Regions from separate parts of the Cupriavidus sp. 05N38 genome, predicted to be linked through region 2. Evidence: predicted binding sites of a transcription regulator. Region 2 holds the regulator's gene; the other holds the start of a gene.
The links. Region 2 encodes FliA, which starts transcription of late flagellar genes. Its sites were predicted from a motif close to CTAAAGTTTNNNNNNNNNNNGCCGNTA; they were not measured.
Positions count from the first base shown of each region.

Region 1: the regulator FliA is predicted to act here: its motif matches at 2,350-2,376, upstream of AC1DK4_RS07435 (DUF342 domain-containing protein).

Region 1 is NZ_JBFTNF010000007.1:73,233-77,640, forward strand. Features, by position in the region: gene AC1DK4_RS07435 (DUF342 domain-containing protein) at 467-2,122, opposite strand; gene AC1DK4_RS07440 (class I SAM-dependent methyltransferase) at 2,562-3,464, shown strand; gene AC1DK4_RS07445 (DUF1415 domain-containing protein) at 3,508-4,062, opposite strand; gene AC1DK4_RS07450 (hypothetical protein) at 4,118-4,408, opposite strand, start outside.
Region 2 is NZ_JBFTNF010000105.1:11,561-15,968, reverse strand. Features, by position in the region: partial or broken gene flhF (flagellar biosynthesis protein FlhF) at 1-587, shown strand, start outside; gene AC1DK4_RS38430 (MinD/ParA family ATP-binding protein) at 591-1,424, shown strand; gene AC1DK4_RS38425 (RNA polymerase sigma factor FliA) at 1,464-2,180, shown strand; gene AC1DK4_RS38420 (flagellar protein FlhE) at 2,177-2,608, shown strand; gene AC1DK4_RS38415 (flagella synthesis protein FlgN) at 2,862-3,320, opposite strand; gene flgM (flagellar biosynthesis anti-sigma factor FlgM) at 3,367-3,672, opposite strand; gene flgA (flagellar basal body P-ring formation chaperone FlgA) at 3,874-4,408, opposite strand, start outside.

The DNA of each region.
Region 1 (4,408 bases), on a different contig from region 2:
TATTCGCACGAGGGCACGAGGGCACGCGGGTGGCCCCAGCGGCATCAATTGCGATGCGCTGCCCGATGCGATGGGTGCCTGTCCCCCGGTGTGGCTGGATGCCTCCGACCTTGCCGCAAGCCGCGAGGCGCGCCGCGAGGGCTTCTGCAGAAAAAAACGCCGCATGCGCAAGCATGCGGCGTTACGGAAGGAGGGCCAAGGGATGGACCCTCATCGGGAATACCACCCCCGGGGAAGAGAGCGGTATGTGGCTACTGTAATCACTGGCGCCACGCCAACCAATCAGCCGCTTCCTAATTTCCATTCGGAAATTTCGGCAAATCAAACCCGCGCGCCAAGTACCGGGGGGGGCATTGCCTACCTTGACGGCATTGCGCGCCGCTGCCGGACAACGCGCAGGACAAGGGGGAGAAAAAGGGAGAAGGAAATGGGGATCGCCCGCTGGCCGGACGATCCCGCTGCGAGGTCAGACCAGCGCGATGCGGTCCTCGACCAGCCGGAACTGGCCGCCCGGCTTGTCCTCCATGATCTTCATGGACTTCTGCCCGATATGCGCGCTGACCCCGCCGTGGATGCGCCGGCTCACCTCGATCACCGCCCCGGGCGAGGGGCGCAGCTGCTCGGCCAGCCTGGCCAGCCTGGCGTCCAGCTCGATGGAGTCGCGGGTCAGCTTGAACAAGGTCGCGCGCGCCTTCTCGCGCAGGTCGCCGACCGCTTTCTCGGGGTTCTTGGCGAAAAAGTTGACCAGCTGCTGCACCTTGGCCTGGTCGGTCTCGAGCTGGCGGCGCTGGGCCTCCGCTTCGGCCTTCTCCGCTTCCGCATAGGGATTGGTGCCGACCTGCACGATGGTGGCGGTGCCTGCGGACGCGCCGAGGGTGGCGGTGCGCACCGCCGCCTTGGCCCGGATGCGGCCGCCGGTGATATTGCCCTGTCCGCCCTTGGGACTGCCCGCGAGGATGCTGCGCCCGGCGGCCACGTCGCTCTGCCGGATGCCGCTTTCCACGGTGACATCGGTGCCGGCCTCGACCACCGCGCTTTCGATGAAGCGCGCGTGCAGCGCGCCCTTGCAGCGCACGCTCGCCAGCGCCGCCGCGCCATCGCCGCCCTGGTGCGCGCCTTCGGCCCGGCCGATGATGCCGCCCTTCACCACGACGTCGCCGCCCGCCTCGACATGCGCGGCCTCGATGGTGCCGCTGACGATGACATCTCCGGTCACCCGCACCGTCATGCCGGTCTTGATATCGCCGTTGACGCGCAGAGTGCCGTCGAAGGTGACATTGCCGGAATGCATGTCCACCGCTTCTACGTCGACCACCGGGCTGACCGAAACGCCATGCGGCAAYAGCGTCGGCGAGCCGGAGATCGCCGCCAGCAGGACGCCCGGATCGGCGGGATCGGGGGCCACGCCCGTCAATCCATCGGCATAGGGCGGATCGGCCGCCTCCGGCGCCGCCACGGGCTTGCCGAAGACGTCGACGCCATCCGTGCCCTGGCGGGCCGGGATGCGGCGCATCAGCGGCGTGCCCGGGTTGACCAGCAGCAGGGTCCCGAGGTCGCGCAKGTCGACGCGGCCACTTTCGTCTTCCGCCACCAGGGGCTTGCGCGGCGCCAGCAGGCTTTCGAAGCGCGCTGGCGTGCCGGGCCGCGGCGCGCGCCCTGCGGCGATCTCCACGCTGTCGCATAAGCCCGCCTCGAAGACCGTGCGCAGGATGTCGCGGTCAGGCTCGGCCACGATGCCGCGCTCGGCCAGCGCGGCGCGGACATCGTCACGCACCACCGCGCGGCCGCCTTGCGCCGGCAGCAGGCTCAGGCGCACGCTCAGCCCGTCGGCGCTGATGTCGATCTCGAAATAGCCGTCGGTGACCTCTCCGATCAGCGCCTGCACCGGCGCGCCTTCGGTGGCGCGCTGGCACTGCGAGAGAAAGCCGCCGACCGCGGCTGTGTCCAGCCTGGCCCCGCCCCAGCCTGCGGCGGCCAGCGCCGCCTCCAGTGCCGCGCGGTCCGGCGGCATCCGCCCCGGCGCCATGGCATAGGTGGCGTGCAGATGCCGCGTGGCCTCATCGAGACTGACCCGCAAGCCCCCTTCTACTGCGTCAACTGGGTGTTCTCCCCGACTTTCCATTCCGTCGTTCCCTCTGGTGGATCTGTCCGGGCGCGCGGTCCCGCCCGCTGCGCCACTTGCCATTCCGGGCCGCCCCCGCCGCGCGCTGACGCAGCCCGCGACCAAAGGGTGCGGCGGCATCGCCGTGGGTACCTGGGCTTCTGGCATCTGCCCGCGGGCGCCGCGCACGGGGCCCCGGGTTGTCTTTGCGCGCCGCTGATCTTTGTTCTTTCTGGCGCACACAACACCAACGGCGGCCTTGCGGAAAACTTGAGGGCCGCGCGCCGGGATCCCGCCGAAACCAGGCGGCAAGCAGGTGGCGAGCACCGGCATCCGCTGCGGCGGTTGCGCCACTCCGCCCGGCCGCCGGCGACTTTCGGTAAACTGCCGCTATTCCGGCGCCGCGTCGTCCGCTTTGGCGCACGCCCCACTGCCTCACCGCTTTTCCCAGGTTCCCCAGATGGCCCAGAAGTCCCCGGCGTCGAAGACGCCCGCCGCACCGGCGCCCAGCCCCCACGAAATCCGCCCCGGCCAGTCCGTCGAGCTGCTCAAGGCGCTGCATATCCTCACGCGCGACGGCAAGATGAACCAGGACAGCCGCCGCAAGCTCAAGCAGGTCTATCACCTGTTCCAGTTCATCGAGCCGCTGCTGCAGGACCTCAAGCAAGACCATCCCGACGTGACGCTGGTGGACCATGGCGCAGGCAAGTCCTATCTGGGCTTCATCCTGTACGACCTGTTCTTCAAGGACCACCTGGACAACTCGCACATCTTCGGCATCGAGACGCGCGAGGAACTGGTGCGCACTTCTCAGGAGCTGGCCGCGCGGCTTGGCTTCAAGGGCATGTCCTTCCTGAACCTGTCGGTGGCGGACTCGATCACCTCGYCGCARCTGCCGCCCRCCATCGACATCGTSACCGCSYTGCAYGCCTGCAATACGGCCACGGACGATGCSATCCGCTTCGCGCTGGARAAGCRCGCSAARTACATCGTGGTGGTGCCYTGCTGCCAGGCCGAGGTGGCCGGCGTGCTGCGCAAGAACAAGGGAAAATCGCTCGCCAGCCCGCTCACCGAGATCTGGCGCCACCCGCTGCATACGCGCGAGTTCGGCAGCCAGGTCACCAATGTGCTGCGCTGCCTGCAACTCGAAGCGCACGGCTACCAGGTCAGCGTGACCGAGCTGGTGGGTTGGGAGCATTCGATGAAGAACGAACTGATCATCGCGCAGTACAAGGATCTGCCGCGCCGCCGGCCCACCGAGCGCCTCAACGAAGTGCTGAAGACGCTGGGGCTGGAGGAAATGTCGGGACGCTTCTATACCGGCGAAAGCCACGGCGAGGCAGCCTGCGCCGTGGCGCAGTGAGTTTCCGGCCTGATGCGTGGCGGCGCCCGCCCGGCGCGCCGCTTCAGGCGCGCATCAGCGCCCGCCACCCCTCCAGGCCGAGCTTGCGCATGGTGTCCTGGTTGCGCTCGTAGATATCCGCCGCATCGGGAAAGGCCTCCACGGCACGCGCGATGCTGTCTTCGCGCAGCAGGTGCAGGATCGGATAGGGCGCGCGGTTGGTGTAGTTCTCGATATCGTCCGGCTCGGTTCCGTCGAACTGGTAGTCCGGGTGGAAGCTGGCGATCTGCAGCGTGCCGGCCAGGCGCAGGCTCTTGAGCAGGCGTTCGGCGAAAAACAGCGCGTCGTTGTAGTCGAGAAAATCCGCCAGCGCGTGCGGCAGGATCAGCAGCGTGGTGTCGGTCTCGGCCGGATCCGCCTCGGCCAGCAGTTTCAGCTCGGCCTCGAGGTCGGCCATCACGCCCTCGCTATCGGTGGCGCCGCTCACCGCGTAGCGGATCTGTTGCTTGACATGCACGGCCTTGGCGAACGGGCAGAGGTTAAGGCCGATCACGGCGCGCTCCAGCCACTGCCGGGTGGCTTGCAGGACGGATTCGGTGGACGGCGGAGCTGAAGTCATGACGATGGCGAACGGCGCGAAACCACCATTTTAGCGCCCGGCCCGCACGTCTCGCTCAGCGGCGCTGGCCGTAGATCTGCCTGGCAAGCGTATCGGCCTGGCGCATGGCCGCGTCGCGCTCGGCCGCGCTCAGTTTGCCGCAGACGTACTCGAGGTTGGCGGTATCGAGGTCGGTCACGCGGCGATCGCCGGACAGCACGATCACCTTGCGCCACGCGCAGGCACGCACGCGGTCCTTCTCCAGCCCGAGGCAGCCTGACTGCAGGCAGTAGGACAGGTTGCGCTGGGCCAGGAAGTCGCCATGCATGGCCTTGTCCTGCAGCCCTTGCGCGGTTTCCTGCGCAAA
Region 2 (4,408 bases):
AGGTGCGCGGCACGCGCGGCAGCGAGGGCGGCACCGAGGCCGGCCTGCTGGTATCGCGCCTGGTCGACCGTGAAAACGGCCAGACACTGGCCGTGCAATACCTGCTGTGCGAGCCCGCACTGCTGGCCGAGGGCGCGCAACTGGCGCGCTGGGCACGCTGGGCCGAAGCCGGCGAGGCGCACCTGCGCACACTGCGCCATGCGCTCGACCATCTCGGCCAGGGCGAACGCCAGGACGGCGCCAACGATGCCGCGCAGGCGGAAAACCAGGCATGCGCGCGCCTGCTGGCACTGCAGATGGCCGTGGCCGCGCTGCGCCTGGAGCAGGCCGGCGACACGGAAGCCGCGGCCTTCCTGGCGCGCCTGTCCGCGCGCGCGCCGGCGCGCCAGACCCCGAATGCTGCCGTGCTGGTCGAAGGCATGGGCCGCCTGCTGGCGCTGCTGGACGTGCTGGAGAACTACCCCGCGCGCAATGGCCGTGCCGCACCTGCCGTGCCGACCGTACCGGCCGCGCCCGCCACCGAGCCCGACGGCTTCGTCGATGGTGGCCGGATGTTCAAGGCGCTGGCGCAGGTGCAGGGAGAGTAAAACGTGAATTCACTTGCCCTGGACCAGGCCGAAAGCCTGCGGCGCATGCTGGCGCCGCGTGCCACGCGCCGCATCGCGGTGGTCGCGAGCGATGCGGGCGCCGGTGCCACCACGGTGGCGCTCGGGCTGGCCAATGCGCTCGCCATGCAGGGTGAACGCGTGCTGCTGATCGACGAAGACCGCATTGGCGCGCGCGCCACCCGCTTGGCCGGCGCGGCGCCCGAGGGCACGCTGGCCGCCGTGCTGGGCGGTGCGCTCACGCTGGAGGCCGCGCTGGGGCAACGTCCCGCGGGCACCATCGGCGTGCTGCCCGGCAGCCCGCAGGCCACGGGCGACCTGGGCCTGTTCAATGGCTACCGCACCGTGCTCAGCGATGCCCGCAGCGATGCCGAGGGCGCCCTGTCGCAGGTGGCCGGCATGGCGCACAACGTGGTGGTGGTGCTGCGTGCCGAGCCGGCATCGATCAAGGCCGCCTATGCCTGCATCAAGCAGCTGAACCACCTCTACGCCTGCCGCCGTTTCCACCTGGTCGTCAATGCCGCCGCCAGCGACGCCGCCGCCAGCGCCGTGCTCGGCAATCTTGCGCGCACCGCCAGCCAGTATCTCGGCGTGGACGCGAGTCCTGCCGGCAGCCTGCCGCACGATCCGCTGGTCGAGCGCAGCACGGCGCTTGGCCGCTGCGTGGTCGAAGCGTATCCGGCGGCGCCGGCCACTGCCGCCCTGCGCCGTCTTGCCGTCGGCATCGCCGGCTGGCCGCTTCCCATGCCTTCACCAGCCGTAGCCCGTTCAACCCCTCCGGCCGCGCCGCTGGCGCCGCCGGCCACGGCCCTGGCCTGAGCGCCGGGCCTGCCAGCTAGGACTCACGAGAATTCCACCATGTATACGATTCAGGGAAAGCTCGAACAGACTGACACCGTGACCGCGCATGCGTCGCTGGTGCGTCGCATCGCCTTGCAACTCGCGGCCAAGCTGCCGGCCAGCGTGCAGCTCGATGACCTCATCCAGGCTGGCATGATCGGCCTGCTCGACGCCGCCAAGCGTTACGAGGATACGCACGGTGCGCGTTTCGAGACCTATGCCAGCCAGCGCATCCGCGGCGCCATGCTCGACGAGGTGCGCGCCAACGACTGGCAATCGCGCAGCCTGCGCCAGTTCACCCGGCGCATCGAGCGTACCGTGCGCGGCCTCGAGCAGACGCTCGGCCGGGCGCCGCTGGACTCCGAGGTGGCGCAGGAGCTCGAGTTGCCACTCGACGAATACCAGACCTTGCTCAACGAGGTCTATGGCTGCCAGCTGCTGCACTACGAAGACTTCGAACGCTCCGGCGAAGAAGACTTCCTGGATCGCCACCTGAGCGTCAGCGACGACGGCAATCCGCTCACCGTGCTGATGGAGAGCGGCATGCGCGAAGCGCTGATACGCGCCATCGAGCGACTGCCCGAGCGGGAAAAGCTGGTGCTGTCGCTGTGCTACGACCAGGAGCTGAACCTGCGTGAGATCGGCGCCGTGCTCGAGGTGACGGAGTCGCGCGTCTGCCAGATCCGCAGCCAGGCCATCACGCGCCTGCGTTCGCAGCTGCGCGGGCTGCTATGAAAGCCAGGTCCCGCCATATCGCCGTGGCGGCCATTGCCGCATGCTGCAGCCACGGCTGGGCCGCGCCGGCAGGACCTACCCTGCATTCGTGGTCGGCTTCCGTGAGTGGCCCCGCCTTGTATGGCAAGGGCCTGCGCACCATGTCCGCGCCCATCACCCCGACCGGGTATCTGCCGCAGGCCGAGGGCGCCATCACCACCGTGCGGTGGCGCTACAGCTTTACCCGCACGCCGCCGCTCGATCTGCAGGCCTATCTCTGCAATGCGCAGCGCTGCGTGTTGCTGCCGGGGGCGGAGGGACTCACCGATGCCTTCAGCGGGGATGACGCAGGCAGGGGATTCGTGTTCGCGTTCCAGGTACCGGGGAAGGGCGCGCTGACGCCCGTCCTGCAGGGACAGTCGGGACAAGTGGTGGTGGGGTACAGGTAAGACCGCAGGTGCATGGATTCGGCGGCCCGGGCCTTTCCGCCCGGGCGCCGCTTCCCAAGCCCCCGCAGCCGCTCAAGCCTCAAGTCTCAAGCCTCAGGCTCCAACCCTCAAGCCACCGGCTCCGCCACCGCGCCCGAACAAAAAAAAGCGGCTTCGCCTTCCCTGCCGGGAGCGAAGCCGCTTTTTTTGTTCGTTCGGTCTTTCCTGCATTTCGCCGCGGGCTTGCGAAAGCCCGTGGCGACAAGACACCGGTTCAGCCCGCCGCCAGGCTGACGCCTTGCGGACCTTGCTGGGTTCGCCCGTCCTTGCCGTACAACGTGCCCGTCTCGCCCCGGTGGCGCAGCGCCAGGATGGCTTCCTGCGTGAACTCCAGATGCGCATCCACCACGGCCGCATTGACGGCGTTGGCATCGCGCGCCATGCGCGCGGCGAACAGCAGGTCGCGCCATGCGGTCTCGACGGCAGGCACGATCTCGCGCCCGAACAGCTGGCCGCCCGCACCGAGGCGAATCCCCATGGCACCCATCTGCGCCTCGCGCGTGCGCGTCAGCGTCTGCAGCGAGCCGGCCAGTTCGACCTTGCGATCCAGCAGGCCGACCAGCGCCTGGTAGTCGCCCGCCTTGATCATGGCGCGCTCTTCGCCCAGCACGGCGGCGAATTCCTTGGAGAGCTCGGTTTCCCGGGCGAGGTTCTGGATCAGGGACTGGCTCATGGCTTGCCTAAGTGTCGTGGGTTGGCTTTGCCGCCGGTGTCGAGCGTCAGGCGCCGCCGTTGAGTTCGCGCAGCGACGCCAGCAGACCGTCTGCGATCTTGCTGGGGTCGATCTTGATGCGTCCTTCGGCGATGGCCTGGCGGATTTCGTCCACCTTGGCGGTATCGATGTCGTCGTCTTGGTCTTCCACCAGGCGCGCGCCGATTTCGCGCACCTGGGCGCCCAGCGGGCTGACGCGCACGCCGGGGGTTTCCGGGGCGGCGGCCGGGCCGGCGGGGGTGCCTGCCACGCTGCGCGTTGCACCGTCGCCGGCGTCGCCCGGCCTCGAGGAGGTGGTCTGATTGATCTTCACGGTGATTCCTTGCTGGGTACCTCTGGCTTATCGGACGGTGGCGGCAGAACTTTAGGGCCGCCCCGGGTCCATCCGGCCCGGCTCACGGACCCGTCCGGCCACGCTGCCCGCCGGACGCCGGTCTTGGGATGCCGGCTGCACATCCTGCAGCGCTGCGCGCCATTGTCTCATGAGACCGTTGCGCTACCCAGGCACGCCAGCCTATTGCTGCAGCACCACCGTGTCGCCATTGCGCACCAGCGCGCTGACCACCTGGCCGCTCTTGAGCCGCACCTGCACATTGCTGCCGACCGCGGCTTCGGCCATCACCTTGCCCTCGCTGCTGAGCTGGAAGGAATCCCCCTCGACCACCACCGTCACGTTCTGTCCCTGCCGCACGGCAATGGCCTTCTTCAGGAGATCCGTGCGCATCGGCGAACCCGCTGCGATGCGGCTGGCGGCCACGGCGCCCGCGATCTGCGCGGGGTCGGTCACCACCGCGCGCGGCAGGTTGGAAAGGTCGCCCTGGCGCACTTCCAGGTCAGAAGGGTCTACTGGCTCGCCGGGGGTGAAATTGCGGCCGGCCACGTAGTAATCGGCCACCACCGCGACGCGCGCCTGCACGTAGCGCGTCCACGGGCGCTCGCCGCCGCAGCGCACGCCGACGGAGACGCGGCCCCAGGGCGACGCGCCCGGCGGCAGGAAGGGTTCGGGCAGGGTGCATTCCGGTGCGCGGCCGCCCGACGGCGGCACGACC